2 regions of the Peteryoungia algae genome follow, and region 2 is predicted to be linked to the other one. Evidence: predicted binding sites of a transcription regulator. Region 2 holds the regulator's gene; the other holds the start of a gene.
What was found. The regulator LexA, encoded in region 2, represses DNA repair genes until DNA is damaged. The targets are predictions, from matches to a motif close to TGTTCNNNNTGTGTTCNG.
Positions count from the first base shown of each region.

Region 1: a site for LexA is predicted at 1,000-1,017, ahead of QTL56_RS17175 (YifB family Mg chelatase-like AAA ATPase). Genes of this name have one in related genera too.

Region 1 is NZ_CP128477.1:3,623,394-3,631,420, forward strand. It holds gene gshB (glutathione synthase) at 1-918, shown strand, start outside; gene QTL56_RS17175 (YifB family Mg chelatase-like AAA ATPase) at 1,111-2,640, shown strand; gene QTL56_RS17180 (HWE histidine kinase domain-containing protein) at 2,672-3,724, opposite strand; gene cysK (cysteine synthase A) at 3,834-4,802, opposite strand; gene QTL56_RS17190 (LysE family translocator) at 4,941-5,558, opposite strand; gene QTL56_RS17195 (LysE family translocator) at 5,730-6,314, shown strand; gene dut (dUTP diphosphatase) at 6,324-6,800, opposite strand; gene QTL56_RS17205 (peptide chain release factor 3) at 6,889-8,027, shown strand, end outside.
Region 2 is NZ_CP128477.1:862,236-870,262, reverse strand. It holds gene pdhA (pyruvate dehydrogenase (acetyl-transferring) E1 component subunit alpha) at 1-888, opposite strand, end outside; gene QTL56_RS04465 (FtsB family cell division protein) at 1,037-1,354, opposite strand; gene eno (phosphopyruvate hydratase) at 1,495-2,769, opposite strand; gene kdsA (3-deoxy-8-phosphooctulonate synthase) at 2,982-3,830, opposite strand; gene QTL56_RS04450 (VOC family protein) at 3,827-4,720, opposite strand; gene QTL56_RS04445 (DUF1003 domain-containing protein) at 4,740-5,288, opposite strand; gene lexA (transcriptional repressor LexA) at 5,496-6,212, shown strand; gene QTL56_RS04435 (ComEC/Rec2 family competence protein) at 6,206-8,027, opposite strand, start outside.

The sequences.
Region 1 (8,027 bases), 1.6 Mb from region 2:
ATGGACCATGTATCCACGATCAACATCGCGGGCGACTCCACCTTCGCCATGAGCCTGGAAGCGCAGGCGCGCGGCTACAAGCTTTTCCACTACACGCCGGAGCGCCTGTCGATGCGCGACGGCAAGGTTTATGCGACCGTCGAGCCGATGGAACTGCGCGACGTCAAGGGCGACCACTTCACGCTCGGCGCCGCCGAGCGGGTGGATCTCTCGTCCATGGACGTGGTGCTGTTGCGCCAGGATCCGCCTTTCGACATGGCCTATATCACCGCCACCCACCTGCTCGAGCGCATCCACCCCCAAACGCTCGTCGTCAACGATCCGGCCTGGGTGCGCAATTCGCCGGAAAAGATCTTCGTCACCGAGTTCGCTGACCTGATGCCGCCGACATTGATCACGAAGGATCCGGCCGAGATCGCCCGCTTCCGCGAGGAGCAGGGCGATATCATCCTGAAGCCGCTTTACGGCAATGGCGGCGCCGGCGTCTTCCACTCGACGCGCGACGACCGCAATTTCTCCTCGCTGATGGAAATGTTCGGCCAGATGTTCCGCGAGCCGTTCATCGCTCAGGGCTATCTGCCGGCCGTCCGCAAGGGCGACAAGCGCATCATCCTCGTTGATGGCGAGCCGGTTGGCGCAATTAACCGGGTGCCCGCCGAACACGACGCCCGGTCCAATATGCATGCCGGCGGAAGACCGGAGCCGACCGAACTGACGGCGCGCGAGCGGGAAATCTGCGCCCGCATCGGGCCGGCCCTGCGTGAACGCGGCTTCCTGCTCGTGGGCATCGACGTCATCGGCGACTACATGACCGAGATCAACGTCACATCGCCAACCGGCATCCGCGAAGTGAAGAAGTTCGGCGGCGCCGACATAGCGGCCCTTCTCTGGGATGCAATCGAGCGCAAGCGCACCTAACCGACTGAAACCCCGCTGGAAGTTCCAGGCCTGTCCGGATTGCCCCGACGGGTGCAACCTCACGCTATCTGAAGATGCGAATGTTCCGCAAATGTTCTTGCGTGTCGTCGCCTCCTATGCGAGATTGTTCCTGTCGCCACACGCAATATGAAGTTGCACCGGCGGTTTCAGGTCGATCGGCGAGGGCGGGCAATGGTAGCGCGTATCAGTACGGTTGCATTCCAGGGCATTGAGGGCGTGCCTGTCGAGGTTCAGGTCATGGTCGCGCCCGGCAAGACGGGCATGCAGATCGTCGGTCTGCCCGACAAGGCGGTGGCCGAGAGCCGCGAGCGCGTCCAGGCGGCGCTGCACGCTTCCGGTCTGGCACTGCCGGCCAAGCGGGTGACGGTCAATCTGGCGCCGGCGGACCTTCCCAAGGAAGGCTCGCATTTCGACTTGCCCATCGCGCTCGGCCTCATGGCCGCACTCGGCGCGATCCCCGGGGACGCGCTATCAGGCTTCCTGGTTATCGGCGAGCTGAACCTGGATGGCACCATCGCCCCGATCGCCGGCGCATTGCCGGCAGCGATCAGTGCCAATGCCATGGACAAGGGGCTGATCTGCCCGGCCGACAGCGGCGCGGAAGCGGCCTGGGCCGGCAGCGAGGTCGATATCCTCGCCCCGCGCAGCCTGATCGCGCTCGCCAATCATTTCCGGGGGACGCAGGTGCTCACCCGACCGGAGCCTTCGGTGCGGGCACCCGCCGCCAATCTGCCTGATCTCGCCGACATCAAGGGGCAGGAAAGCGCCAAGCGCGCGCTGGAAGTGGCCGCTGCCGGCGGTCACAATCTGCTTTTCGTCGGCCCGCCCGGTTCGGGAAAGTCGATGCTGGCGGCGCGTCTGCCCTCCATCCTCCCGCCGCTGTCGCCGTCCGAACTGCTCGAAGTGTCTATGATCCATTCCATTGCCGGCCAGCTCTCCGGCGGCAAGCTCTCCGATCGGCGGCCGTTCCGCACGCCGCATCACTCGGCCACCATGGCAGCCCTTGTCGGAGGCGGCCTGCGGGCAAAGCCCGGTGAAGCCTCGCTCGCCCATCACGGCATCCTGTTCCTCGACGAACTGCCGGAATTTGCGCCGCCGGTGCTCGATGCCTTGCGCCAGCCGCTCGAGAATGGCGCATGCATCATCGCCCGCGCCAACCACCGCGTCTCCTATCCCTCCGATTTCCAGCTGGTCGCCGCGATGAATCCCTGCCGCTGCGGCATGGCGGGGGAGCCCGGTCATGTCTGCGCCCGCGGGATCCGCTGTCAGACAGAATATCAGGGCCGCATTTCCGGACCATTGATGGACCGCATCGATATCCGCATCGACGTTCCCGCGGTCTCTGCCAGCGATTTGATCCGGCCGCGGACGGCCGAAAGCAGCGTAGAGGTGGCCAGGCGCGTCGCTGCGGCCCGCGCCCGGCAGCGGGATCGTTTCGAAAGGCTTGGTCTCGCAGTCAGCACCAATGCCCGCTGCTCGACGGCCTTGATCGAAACGCTGGCCGAACCGGATGCCTCGGGCCTCCAGCTCTTGCGTGATGCGGCCGACAAGTTCCGCTTCTCGGCGCGTGGATACCACAGAGTGCTGAAGGTCGCCCGGACGCTTGCCGACCTCGACGGCGCTGAAATCCTGGGGCGCATTCACCTGGCCGAAGCGATCTCCTACCGCATCGCGTCCGAGAGGCTTGCAACGGCAGCCTGATGTGGAGGCCGGGCAGGACGGCGATAGAGCCTCAATGCTCGGCGGGCGGCCCTTCTGTCGGGCGCAACATGTCGACCGGCAGCATCATCCGGATCACCGCACCCGTTTCCGGATAGGTGATTTCGGTCTGTCCGCGCACGCCGGCAATGACGCGTTTCATCAGCGTCGAGCCGAAGCCGCCGCCGCCGGCCAGGGGTGGGGAGGGGACCGGTCCGCCGCTCTCGCGCCAGGTGATCACCAGTTGCTCGGCCGGTTCTGCATGTGTCTCGACCGACCAGTCGAGGGCGACGTGGCCGCCCTGCACGCTGAGTGCCCCATATTTCGCGGCATTCGTTCCGAGTTCGTGCAGGATGAGACTGAGCACGACAACGGTCTGGCCGCCGATCGGGACGCGCGGTCCGCTGGCGGAAAAGCGCGGCGTGCCGACAATGGCGAAGGGTTCGAGCGCCTGGAAGACGACGCTTTGCAGCGATGCGTCTTCGCCTTCGCGCAAGCCTCGCAACAAAAGGTTGGACCGGCCAAGCGCGGTCAGCCGGTCGCGCAGCCGCGCGGCGAGCTCGTCGGCGCTGGAGGCGTTCTTGAGCGAGAGGCTAATGATCGCGTTGATGGTGGCGAAGATGTTCTTGAGCCGATGGTCCAGCTCCTGCGCCATCACCTCCTGCTGTTCGGCAAGCCGCTGGATCTCCTCGCGCGTGGTCATCTCCTGGCGATAGGCCCTCGTGACGAGATAGATCAGTGTCAGGTCGGTCGCCACCACAAACAGGTAGAGCCCCATGGCGAGAAGCGTCCCCATGGAAAAATCGAACCGTCCGGGGCTGATGAAGAAATACCAGGCCGAAATGCCGGATAGTGCCGCCACCATCAGGCCTTGCCTCAGCCCGAAGACGAAGCCGCAAATGATGACGGCCGGGAAGAATGTCAGGAAGGGAAATCCGGCGGGCAGGACGGGATCGAACCATGCCCTGATGGCAAGGGCGATAACGAAGACGATGAGGCTCGCCACATAGGTGGCGACGAGGCCGCTGGGGGAATGTCGCTCCTGCACCGAGGCGAAGGCAGGGAGGCGATGAAGAAGTGCGCGCATGGGCCCCCTGGGGATGCAGTCAGATTGTCGGAGGCAAACTAGCCGGGGATGTGACCCGCCGCAATGCTTGCGGAAGCGCCGGTCCCGAGCCGGCGCTTCCGCGGATGGTTCACTCGCCGAGACCGGCGAAGAGGGCGGTCGAAAGATAACGTTCGGCGAAGGACGGGATGATCACGACGATTGTCTTGCCGGCATTCTCCTCCCGCTGGCCGAGCTGGATCGCGGCAGTCAACGCAGCGCCGGAGGAAATGCCGACCGGAACGCCTTCGAGCCGGGCGACGAGGCGGGCATTTTCAAAGGCTTCGTCATTGGTGACGGTGATGACTTCGTCATAGACTTCCCTGTCGAGGATAGCAGGCGCAAACCCGGCGCCGATGCCTTGGATCTTGTGGGGGCCGGGATTGCCGCCGGAAAGAACCGGGCTGTCGGCAGGCTCCACCGCGATGATCTTGACCCCTGGCTTGCGGCTCTTCAGCACCTGCCCCGTGCCGGTGATCGTGCCGCCTGTACCGATGCCGGACACCAGGAAGTCGATCGTGCCTTCGGTATCGTTCCAGATTTCCTCGGCGGTGGTCTTGCGGTGGATCTCCGGATTGGCCGGGTTTTCGAACTGCTGCGGGATTACGGCGTCAGGCGTCGCATCAGCCAGTTCCTGGGCCTTCGCGATCGCGCCCTTCATGCCCTTGGCACCTTCTGTCAGCACGAGTTCCGCCCCGAGAAGCGCCAGCATCTTGCGGCGCTCGATCGACATGGTCTCGGGCATGGTCAAGATCAGGCGATAACCCTTGGCGGCTGCCGCGAAGGCAAGAGCAATGCCGGTATTGCCCGAAGTCGGCTCGATGAGAACCGTCTTGCCGGCCACGATCTTGCCCTGTGCTTCCAGGCTTTCGATCATTGCCACACCGATACGGTCCTTGACCGAGGCGATTGGATTGAAAAACTCGAGCTTGGCCAGCAGATGCGCCTTCACGCCCTTTTCCCTGGCCAGCTTGTCGAGCCTGACGATGGGGGTGTCGCCGATCGTTTCGGTGATCGAGCCATAGACGCGTCCGCGACCGGGTTTTTTCTGCTCAGTCATGTGTTTCTCCCTGATGATCTTGTTGAACCCAGCTTATGCTTCCCTCGAAGGCCGCGCCAGCACAGGCATGTCGCCGAGGGACGCCTGGTTGGAATAATCTGCTCCGCCTCCGCAAGGCTTGGAACGCCTGGACCGGCTTCAGGCCGCACGCGCCGCAATATAGGCTGCCGTACCCGCAAGGACCCCCGCCGCGCCGCGGTTGAGGAGCTTGAGTGCCTCCGGCCTTTTGAGCAGGCCCCGCGCCTGGGCGGCAAGAAGGATATAGGGCAGCAGCACCGCCATCAGGACGATGAAGGTCAGTCCGACGAGCAGAACGTAGTCCGCAGACCCGATTGCCTCCAGCGGAATGAGTGTCGGCACGAGAGCCACGTAAAACAGCATGGTCTTCGGATTGCCGAGCGTGACCAGCAGGCCGGAGAGGAACGAAAGCGCCGGGCGCATGGCCGTTTGGGCCTTGATGTCCTGCGGCAGGAGCCCGGCCGTCCAGAGCTTCCAGGCGACATAGACGAGATAGGCCGCCCCGAGGAATTTCAGGATCAGGAAGGGCGTGGCAAAGGTCTTGGCCAGCACCGAAAGCCCAAGGATGACGGCGGTCAGATAGACGAGATCGCCGAGAATCAGCCCGAGCCCCATGAAGAAGGTCGGCCGGAAGCCGGAGCCCAGCGCACGCGCCACGATTGCCGTCATGCCCGGGCCCGGAATGGCAGCCGCAATGAAGAGGGCGCCGCAATAGGCAATGATGGTCGTCAGGGTCATGGGGGCTCCTCCTCGCCCCATTCCTAATCCTGGCGGCAAAGACTTGCAACGGTGACACGATCGCGATTGCGATCCGGGATCGGTTGTATCAAGGAGGGTGCACACTTGCGTGGAGACGTCGTTGTGCCAAGCCTGCCTGCATTCCTCGCCTTCAGCCTGATCTGCCTCGGCATGGTCCTGACACCTGGACCCAACATGATCTATCTGGTGTCACGATCGATTTGCCAGGGTCCCATGGCGGGCCTTGTCTCGCTCGGTGGCGTCGCCCTCGGCTTCGTGGTCTATATGGTTTTGACCGCGCTCGGCATCACCGTGCTGCTGCTGGCCGTACCGCTGGCCTACGAAGTGCTGAAGCTCTGCGGCGCACTTTATCTCGCCTGGCTGGCCTGGCAGGCCCTGCGCCCCGGCGGACGCTCACCCTTTCAGGTCCGCGATCTGCCCGTCGACCGCCCGCGCAAGCTCTTTCTGATGGGCTTCGTCACAAGCCTGCTCAATCCGAAAGTCGCGATCCTCTATGTGTCGCTGCTGCCGCAATTTGTCGATCCAGCGCGGGGCAGCGTGCTTCTTCAGTCGCTGAGCCTCGGCTTCACACAGATCGTCATCAGCGTCTCGGTCAATGGTTTGATCGCTTTGACCGCTGGCACCATTGCGCTTTTCCTCGCGGGCCGGCCGCTCTGGATGGTCGTGCAGCGCTGGTTGATGGGCACCGTGCTTGCGGCGCTCGCCATCCGCATGGTGGCGGAAGCGCAGCGGTAAACGCCGACCTCACACCCCCGTCGAACCGAACCCGCCAGCACCTCGCACAGTCTCCGATGTCTCGGTTACCTCGGTCAGCCTGACCTGCGTCACCGGTGCGATCACCATCTGCGCGACCCGCATGCCGCGGGAGATGACGAAATCGGCCTCACCGAGATTGATCAAGAGCACCTTCACCTCGCCGCGATAGTCGCTGTCGATGGTGCCTGGCGTGTTGAGGCAGGTCACGCCGTTCTTGAGGGCGAGCCCCGAGCGCGGCCGGATCTGCGCCTCGAAACCGTGCGGGATTTCCATGATCCAGCCTGTTGGAACCAGCGCCCTCGCGCCCGGCGCGAGCGTGAGTGGTTTCCCGTCATCAACGGCCGCGCGCAGATCCATGCCGGCAGCCCCCGCCGTCTCGTAGGCGGGAAGCTCCAGCCCCTCGCCATGCGGCAGGCGCTTGAGCGTGAGCAGGGGACCTGGGACGTTGGAGCGGATGGCGGACATGGGCAGGATTCCTTTGTTTGTCGCGCTCAATTGCATATTGGCCGGTGAAACGCTAGATAACCGCCCGACCAGAAGGAACTCCACGATCATGGCCGAAACGCTCGCCGAGGCGGTCTCCCGCCGCCGCACCTTTGCTATTATCGCGCACCCGGATGCGGGTAAGACGACACTCACCGAAAAGCTGCTGCTGTTCGGCGGCGCCATTCAGCTCGCCGGTGAAGTGAAGGCCAAGAAGGATCGCATCCAGACCCGGTCGGACTGGATGAAGATCGAGCGCGAGCGCGGCATCTCGGTCGTCACCTCTGTCATGACTTTCGAATATGACGGCAATGTCTTCAACATCCTCGACACACCGGGTCACGAAGACTTCGCCGACGACACCTATCGCACGCTGACCGCCGTCGATGCGGCCGTCATGGTCATTGATGCCGCCAAGGGTATTGAGCCGCGAACCTTGAAGCTGTTCGAGGTCTGCCGCATGCGCGACATCCCGATCATCACCTTCGTCAACAAGATGGACCGCGAAAGCCGCGACATCTTCGAGATCCTCGACGAGGTGGAAGAGAAGCTGGCGCTCGACACGGCCCCGATCACCTGGCCTGTCGGTCGTTCGAAAAGCTTCTGTGGCTCCTACAATCTGGTCGACAACACCTTCCGCGGCTCCGACAAGCAGGTCGAGGCGCTCGCGGTCAACAGCCCGAAGAACGTCGCCGAAAACCTGCCGGAAAACGAGCGTGCCACCTTCGTCGATGAGCTGGAACTGGCGCAGGAAGCCTGCCGGCCTTTTGATCACAAAGCCTTCCTCGAAGGTCACATGACGCCGGTTTTCTTCGGCTCCGCCTTGCGGAATTTCGGCGTGCGCGACCTGATCAACGCGCTGGGCGCCTTTGCGCCCCCGCCGCGCGACCAGGTCGCCGATGTCAGAACGGTGCACGCGGCCGAAGACAAGATGACGGCCTTCGTCTTCAAGATCCAGGCCAATATGGATCCCAATCACCGGGACCGCATCGCCTTTGCCCGCATCTGCTCCGGCAAGCTTGAGCGCGGCATGAAGGCGCGCCTTGCCCGCACCGGCAAGCAGATGGGCCTGACGGCACCGCAGTTCTTCTTCGCGTCGCAGCGTCAGCTCGCCGACACGGCTTACGCCGGTGATGTCGTCGGCATCCCGAACCACGGCACGCTGCGCATCGGTGATACCCTGACCGAAGGCGAAAACCTCGTGTTCCA
Region 2 (8,027 bases):
CTCGATCGGATCCTGCTCGGAACGCATCTTCTGCACTTCTTCCTTGGTCCGATACTTCGCCGGGTCAGACATCGAGTGGCCACGATAGCGATATGTCTGCATTTCGAGGATGATCGGGCCCTTGCCGGAACGGCAATGCTCGACCGCCAGATCCGCGGCAGCCTTGACCGCACGCACATCCATGCCGTCCACCTGGATGCCTGGAATGTTGAAGGACACACCGCGCTGGGAGAAATCCGTCTGGGCAGAAGCGCGCGAGACAGAGGTACCCATGGCGTATCGGTTGTTCTCGATGATGTAGATTACCGGCAGGTTCCACAGACGAGCCATGTTGAAGCTCTCGTAGACCTGGCCCTGGTTGGCGGCGCCGTCGCCGAAATAGGCGAGCGAGACATTGTCGTTGCCACGATACTTGTTGGCGAAGGCGAGACCCGTGCCAAGCGAGACCTGGGCGCCGACGATACCGTGGCCGCCATAAAAATTCTTCTCCTTGGAGAACATGTGCATCGAGCCGCCCTTGCCTTTCGACAGGCCGCCGCGACGGCCGGTCAACTCGGCCATGACGCCACGCGCGCTCATACCGCAAGCCAGCATGTGGCCGTGGTCACGATAACCGGTGATGACCTGATCGCCGTCCTTCAGCGCCATCTGCATGCCGACAACGACAGCTTCCTGGCCGATATACAGGTGACAGAAACCACCGATGAAGCCCATGCCGTAAAGCTGCCCGGCCTTTTCTTCAAAACGACGAATGAGCAGCATTTCGCGATAGGCCAGGATCTCCTGAGCCTTGTCGAACTCGACGATCGCTCCTTGCGTGAACTCTTTCTTGGCAGGCTTGGTCGAAGGCTTCCGACCGGTCGCAGTCGCAGGCTTGCGAGGCGCCATGCATCCCTCCCATGGGTTATTATGGTGCAAAGTTGACGACAGAATAGGGAAGAAAGCCGACGGCGGCAATGCCATAAATGCATGGCTCTCATTCGCCGCAAGCAACTGTAAAAAATGAAAGAATTCGAATTAACCCGATTTGAGTTAATCAGAAATAGGTGTTGAAGATCACGATTTCATCCGGGCGCGACATATTGAGCTGATAGCGCGCCTTTTCGTCAATGATGTCCTCGTCCAGCGAGCCGTCACTCAAGAGGCTCACTTCCTTCTCCAAGACCATGCGCTGCGCAACGAGCCTTTCCAGCTCGGAGGCGCGCTCCAGCCGGATGCGCTCGAACTGCTGTCCTGCCCTCAAGCCATAGTCGCCATGGATCGAATGGTAACCGAAATAGGACAGGAAAGCGATTGTGACAGCGGGCAGAATAAGGCGGCCGTATTTCTTTTTCTTGTGATGCCTGGTCCACATGCCGACAATTGCCCTGAAACGCGAAACTGGCACTCAGATTAGCGGGCATGTCTTAACCGATGGTTGACCCTGTCGCAGCGCAAAAGAAAAAGCCCGCGCCGGGATGACCGGCACGGGCTTCGAAGGGAGATCGGGCAGGATCAGCCGCGCAGGATCGAGGCGCCTGCGTAGACGGCCTGCGGGCCAAGCTCTTCCTCGATGCGGATCAGCTGGTTGTACTTCGCGGTGCGGTCGGAACGTGCGAGCGAGCCGGTCTTGATCTGACCGCAGTTGGTGGCAACTGCGAGATCGGCAATCGTCGAATCCTCGGTTTCGCCCGAACGGTGCGACATCACGGCTGTGTAGGCGGCGCGGTGTGCGGTCGAGACGGCGTCGAGGGTTTCCGAGAGCGAGCCGATCTGGTTGACCTTGACCAGGATGGAATTGGCGACACCCATCTTGATGCCGTCACGCAGACGCGCGGAGTTGGTGACGAAAAGATCGTCGCCGACGAGCTGGACCTTCTTGCCGATCTTGTCGGTCAGCGACTTCCAGCCATCCCAGTCGTCTTCGGCCATGCCGTCCTCGATCGAGAAGATCGGGTACTTGGCAGCGAGTTCGGCAAGATAGTCCGCCATGGCTTCCGGTTCGAGCGTGCGACCTTCGCCTTCAAGCACATACTTGCCGTCCTTGAAGAACTCGGTCGAGGCGCAATCGAGCGCGATATGCATGTCCTCGCCCGGACGGTAACCAGCCTTTTCGATCGACTTCATGATGAAGTCGAGGGCAGCGGGAGCGGATGCCAGGCCCGGCGCAAAGCCACCTTCGTCGCCGACATTGGTGTTGTGGCCATCGGCTGCGAGCTGCTTCTTCAGCGTGTGGAAGACTTCCGAACCCATGCGCACGGCGTCACGGATGGTGTCGGCGCCAACCGGCACGATCATGAATTCCTGGAAGTCGATCGGGTTGTCGGCATGGGCACCGCCGTTGATGATGTTCATCATCGGAACCGGCAGGACATGGGCGTTCGGGCCGCCGATATAACGATAGAGGGGCAGACCGGAGGATTGGGCCGCGGCCTTGGCGACGGCCAGCGATACGCCAAGAATGGCGTTGGCGCCGAGGCGTGCCTTGTTCGGCGTGCCATCGAGTTCGATCATCAGATTGTCGATCTGGATCTGGTTTTCGGCCTCGTGACCGCCGATTGCATCATAGATCTCGCCATTGACGGCTTCGACCGCCTTCTCGACGCCCTTGCCGAGGTAACGCGAGCCACCGTCACGCAATTCGACGGCTTCATGCGCGCCGGTCGAGGCTCCCGAGGGGACAGCCGCACGGCCCATGCTGCCGTCTTCGAGATAGACGTCGACTTCGACGGTCGGATTGCCGCGGCTGTCGAGGATTTCGCGGCCGATGATGTCGGTAATGGCGGTCATGTTCGCTCCCTGGTGACGGAAATTGGACAAGGCTCGGCGGCCGATCACCGGGCGCGGAGCCCCCGGACCTGCCTTTGAGTCATCCTCTCTTATCCGATGATCGGGAAAATACAATGACGGATAGGAGCCGGAACGGACGAAATCTAATCGATTTAAACCGCAAGGACCCGCGGCGCTTCCCGTTCAACTGCTGAAAGCGCCGCGAGAGTCCGTCAGGATGCCTTGGCCAGATCGTCGAAGGCGATGAGTTTTTCCAGAAGCCGGCGCATGTCGGTGATCTTCACCATATTCGGACCATCCGACGGGGCGTTGTCCGGGTCCTGGTGAGTCTCGATAAAGAGCCCACCGACGCCGACAGCGACGGCTGCGCGAGCCAACGTCTCGACGAATTCACGCTGGCCACCGGAGGAACCACCCTGCCCGCCCGGCTGCTGCACCGAATGGGTGGCATCGAAAACGACAGGCGCGCCCATGGCCGCCATGATCGGCAGCGAGCGCATGTCGGAGACGAGCGTATTGTAGCCGAAGGACGCGCCGCGTTCGCAAAGCAGCACGTTCGGATTGCCGGAACCGGTGATCTTGTTCAGCACGTTCTTCATGTCCCAAGGGGCCAGGAACTGTCCCTTCTTCACATTGATCGCGCGGCCGGTCTTGGCGGCGGCAACAAGCAGATCCGTCTGCCGGCAGAGGAAGGCGGGGATCTGCAGGACATCCACAGTCGGCGCGACGGCCGCGCACTGCTCTTCCGTGTGGATGTCGGTGAGGACGGGCACACCGAATTCCTTCTTGATGTCGGCAAAGACTTCCATCGCCGTTTCCAGGCCGATGCCGCGCTCGGCAGACAACGAGGTGCGGTTCGCCTTGTCGTAAGAGGATTTGTAGACGAGCCCGAGCCCGAGTTCGCGGCACAACTCGACGAGTTGCCCCGCGATCATGAAGGCATGGTCACGGCTTTCCATCTGGCAGGGGCCGGCGATCAAGGCGAAGCGGATTTTTTGTGAGAAGACAGCCTTGCCGGCGCCTTCGCCAACCACGACTTCCGAATTGGGAGAAATGCTCATTTCAACTCCTCGAAGGCAAAGGTGACGCCCTGGCCCTTTTCCGGCGCGACAACCAGCCGCGCGCCCGTTTTGTGATAGCCGACGCCATTAGCAGCGAGGCAGGCTTCTGTCACGCCGAGATCGGCGACGGCGACCACCACGGCCGCGCCCAGGAGACCGCGTTCCAGATGCCTGGAATCCAGACCGTAATGGGCCGAACACCCTTCGGAGGTCAGGACGTCAACCGAGGCATTGGATGCCTCGATCGCCATGCCGAAGGAATGCGCCGTGACGTCGCGCTGATCGAGCACCATTTCCAGCAGATACTGGAAATCACTCGGATTTTCCTCGACCAGGACGATTCGCCGAAGACCGGCGGCACCATTGGCGTGCACGACCAAGTCACCGCGATCCGCCGGTATCGGATTTACGCGTTCACAGGCGAAGCCGAAGAAATCAGGCGAACGCAGGTCGGCTGCAAAGGCGAGCCGGAAAGCCCCCTCCGCCGATCGCCCATCAGGGAATCGGAACTGCCGCGAAAATTCGAGAACGGGCCCGCCGCTCTGTCCCTCATCGCGATACCGTCTATCATCTGCAGTTGCATCGTCCGTCTTCACGACGATGGCCGAGAGGCCTTCGCCACGGCGAAAGCGGAAGGCGAGATCGCGTGCGACAAACACATTGCCGATGCGTGCAGCCTCAAGGCAGCCTTCTCGGCTGCCGACGGCCAGGGGCTCCAGATAGGTATCATCTGCAAAAAAGACGCAGGCGTTCTCGGTCCCAAATGGATGGCGGGCATCGGCCGCAACCGTGAAGCCGAGGCGGCTCATCCGATCGCGGGAGGTTTCGAGATCCACGACCGGGAGGACGAGATGATCGATGGCGCGGGGGGACGTGATGGGATTGGACATATTTCTCTCGAGTTCTGCGTCAGATTTGGGAATTGCGCGGCTGGATTGAAAGGGTTTCGAGCGTCTGGCGCAATGCGTCGATTTGCTGCCGCGCTTCGCGCAATTCCTTGAGTACCTGTTCGTCGATCTTGTGATGAAGGGCCAAAACCTCGATCTCTGCCTTGAGGTTGATCTCATAATCCTTTGCCGCCATGAACCGATCGCGCTCGGCCTGGCGGTTCTGGCTCATCATGATGATCGGGGCCTGGATCGCGGCCAGCATGGACAGGAGAAGGTTGAGGAAGATGAACGGATAAGGGTCGAGGGAGCGGGTCGCCAGAACCACGGTGTTGAGAACCACCCAGGCTACGAAGAGCACCATGAAGGCGATGATGAAGCCCCAGGAGCCACCCACCCTCGCAATGCCGTCTGCCAATCGTTGACCGACGGTCGCATGGGCCAGGAATTCCTCGCCGGCGTTGGTCGAAACCGTGCGGCGCTCCCGAGCCCGCTTCAGCACCTTCTTTTCCGCAGAAGACAGATCGGCTTGCGTCTTCCCCAAAACGAGATTTTCAATGTCCTTGAGCATTCGTCTTATTCCCCGAGAAAGGTCCGCTGGGCTTTGAAAGTATCCGCTCTTTGCATTGCAGCGGTACAAAATCGGACTGTTTCAAGACCTGCACATCAGGCCATCGCATTTTCTCACCGGCTCTTCACGAAAATTTATCCCCTTGCGGAACACAAATGGAACAGATAGTGTCTGTTCTGTATTTGTTTCACCTTAGGGGCACCGCATATGCTGACGCGCAAGCAACAGGAACTGCTTCTCTTCATCCACGAGCGGATGAAAGAATCGGGCGTCCCGCCTTCCTTCGACGAGATGAAGGACGCGCTGGATCTCGCATCGAAATCCGGCATCCATCGGCTGATCACGGCGCTCGAGGAACGCGGCTTCATCCGCCGGTTGCCGAATCGAGCTCGCGCCCTTGAGGTTATCAAACTGCCGGAAGCCTATTCTCCGAGCATGCAGCCCCGTCGCGGTTTTGCCCCGAGCGTGATCGAAGGCAGTCTTGGCAAGGCACCGCCAGCGCCAACACTCACCAAGCAGCCGGTTGAAGACAGGAGTTCTTCCATCTCGGTTCCCGTCATGGGCCGTATCGCGGCTGGCGTACCGATCTCTGCAATCCAGAACAATACGCATGACATTACCGTGCCGGCCGAGATGATCGGCTCCGGTGATCACTACGCCCTCGAGGTGAAGGGCGATTCGATGATCGAAGCCGGGATCCTCGACGGTGATACCGTCATCATCCGCAATGCGTCCAACGCCAATCCGGGGGACATCATCGTGGCGCTCGTCGACGACGAGGAAGCAACATTGAAGCGGTTCCGCCGGCGTGGCGCGTCGATCGCGCTGGAGGCCGCCAATCCGGCCTATGAAACGCGAATCTTCCCGCCGGATCGGGTCAAGATCCAGGGCAAGCTGGTCGGCCTCATCCGCCGGTATCACTGAGCGTCAGCTGTCGGCGACAGTTGTTGCGCCGTTGTCCGGCTTTCTGATGCTTGGGGGATGGTGTGTTCGTCTGCCGCCGATGCCGTGCGCCAGTCGTAGAGGCGGTGTTGCGTCCACGGTCTCGGCTTCCCCTCGAAAGATGTTCTGATCACCAGGTGCTGCGGCGCGTCTGCAAGGCCGGAAATTTCGACAGCGCCGGTGGCCCTGAGGCTGCTTTGCGACAGAAGCGCCGCACCCGAGCGGCAGGCGGTCAATCGCGTGCGAGCCGCCAGAACGACGACATCGGCAAGGTCGCAGCCAACCCCGACCAGGTCGGGACGGTCGAGGGTCATCAGCAATTTCCCCGTGTCCATCCGGGCGACACAGGCCTGCTTGATGCAGGTGAACCGGTCCATCCTGGCAGATTTGGTCAATTGATCGAGAAGCGTTGCAGCAGCCGATCGCTGCGCTGCGCTCCAGGTCTCTCCGGTTCGCCAGTCAGGTGGCGCTGGCAATTCGCCAATCGTAAGCATTTGGGGCGGCATCGTCGTCTCGACATCCAGCACCGGTCGCCATTGATCGAAGATGAAGGCCGGCGGCCGAGTTCGGTTGATAGCGAGGGTCCGTGCGGCGCCGTCACCGCTCCAGAGCGCCACTAGTCTCGCATCCTCGCTGATCATCAGTTCACCGGGTTCCTGTCTCGGCCCAAGCCATGTCGCAACGAGCGTCACCGCGATCAGGACGGTTCCTGCATGTCTGAGACTGCTGCGAAACAGCGTCAGCAGGAGCATGCCGGTGATCGTTCCGAGCATGAACCAGCCGGGTAGGCGCGGAAAGACGTAACCTCCACCCCAGCCGGCAACCATGTAGGCGACATGCAGAACCAGTTCGAGCCCCTGCCCCATGATCCAGAAGAAGGGTGCATCAAGGCCGAAGGGCATGAGCAGCATGGCAATGAAGCCTGCCGGCATGACCACCAGCGAAATCAGCGGCATGGCGGCGAGGTTGGCTTCAAGTCCATGGGTCGACAGGCGGTGAAAATGGGTGATGGCAAAGATTGCGGTGGCCAGTCCGCCGATCAGGGATGTCGCCAGAGTACCGCCGATGAGTTTTCCGCCGCCCGCAGCAACGCGCAGGCCGAGTGACCGCATCGGCGGCAGCATGGCCCGTGGCCTGGAGCGCCAGCCGGCATAGCCGGCGATCAGGCCTGCAGTGGCCGCAAAGGACATCTGGAAACTCGGCCCCATCACAGCTGAAGGCTGTACGACAAGAATGGCTGTTGCAGCCAGGGCCAGGTTGCGCAGGCTGACGGCCGGACGGTCGAAGAGAACTGCAGCCAGCATGATGGCGGTCATCAGATAGGCACGCAGCGCAGAGACCTGATAGCCGGAAATGAGCACATAGCCGGTCGTGGCAATCAACGCGCCCGCAGCCGCGATCTTCTTGATCGGATATCGCTCGGCCAGCGCCGGCACGAGGCTGAGCAGACCGCGCAGGCCGACGAAAAATATGCCGGCGGCGAGGGCCATGTTGAGACCCGAGATTGCGGTGATATGGGCAAGGCCCGAAGCCCGAAGCGCCTCGGTCGCCGCGGTCGACATGGAGCGACGCTCTCCCGTGATGATCGAGGCGGCAAAGGCGCCAGGATCGCCTGGAATGACGGAGCGGATGCGATTCGAGATCCGGTCCCGCAGGGAGAACAATGCCGCATCGAAGCGCGCGACCAACCCGGCTCCATTATCCTCTCCGGCCAGTTTCGCCTGAGGCGGACCGAGAAAGAAACCGACAGCGCCGATGCCGGAGAAATAGCTTTGAAAGGCAAAGTCGTTCAGACCG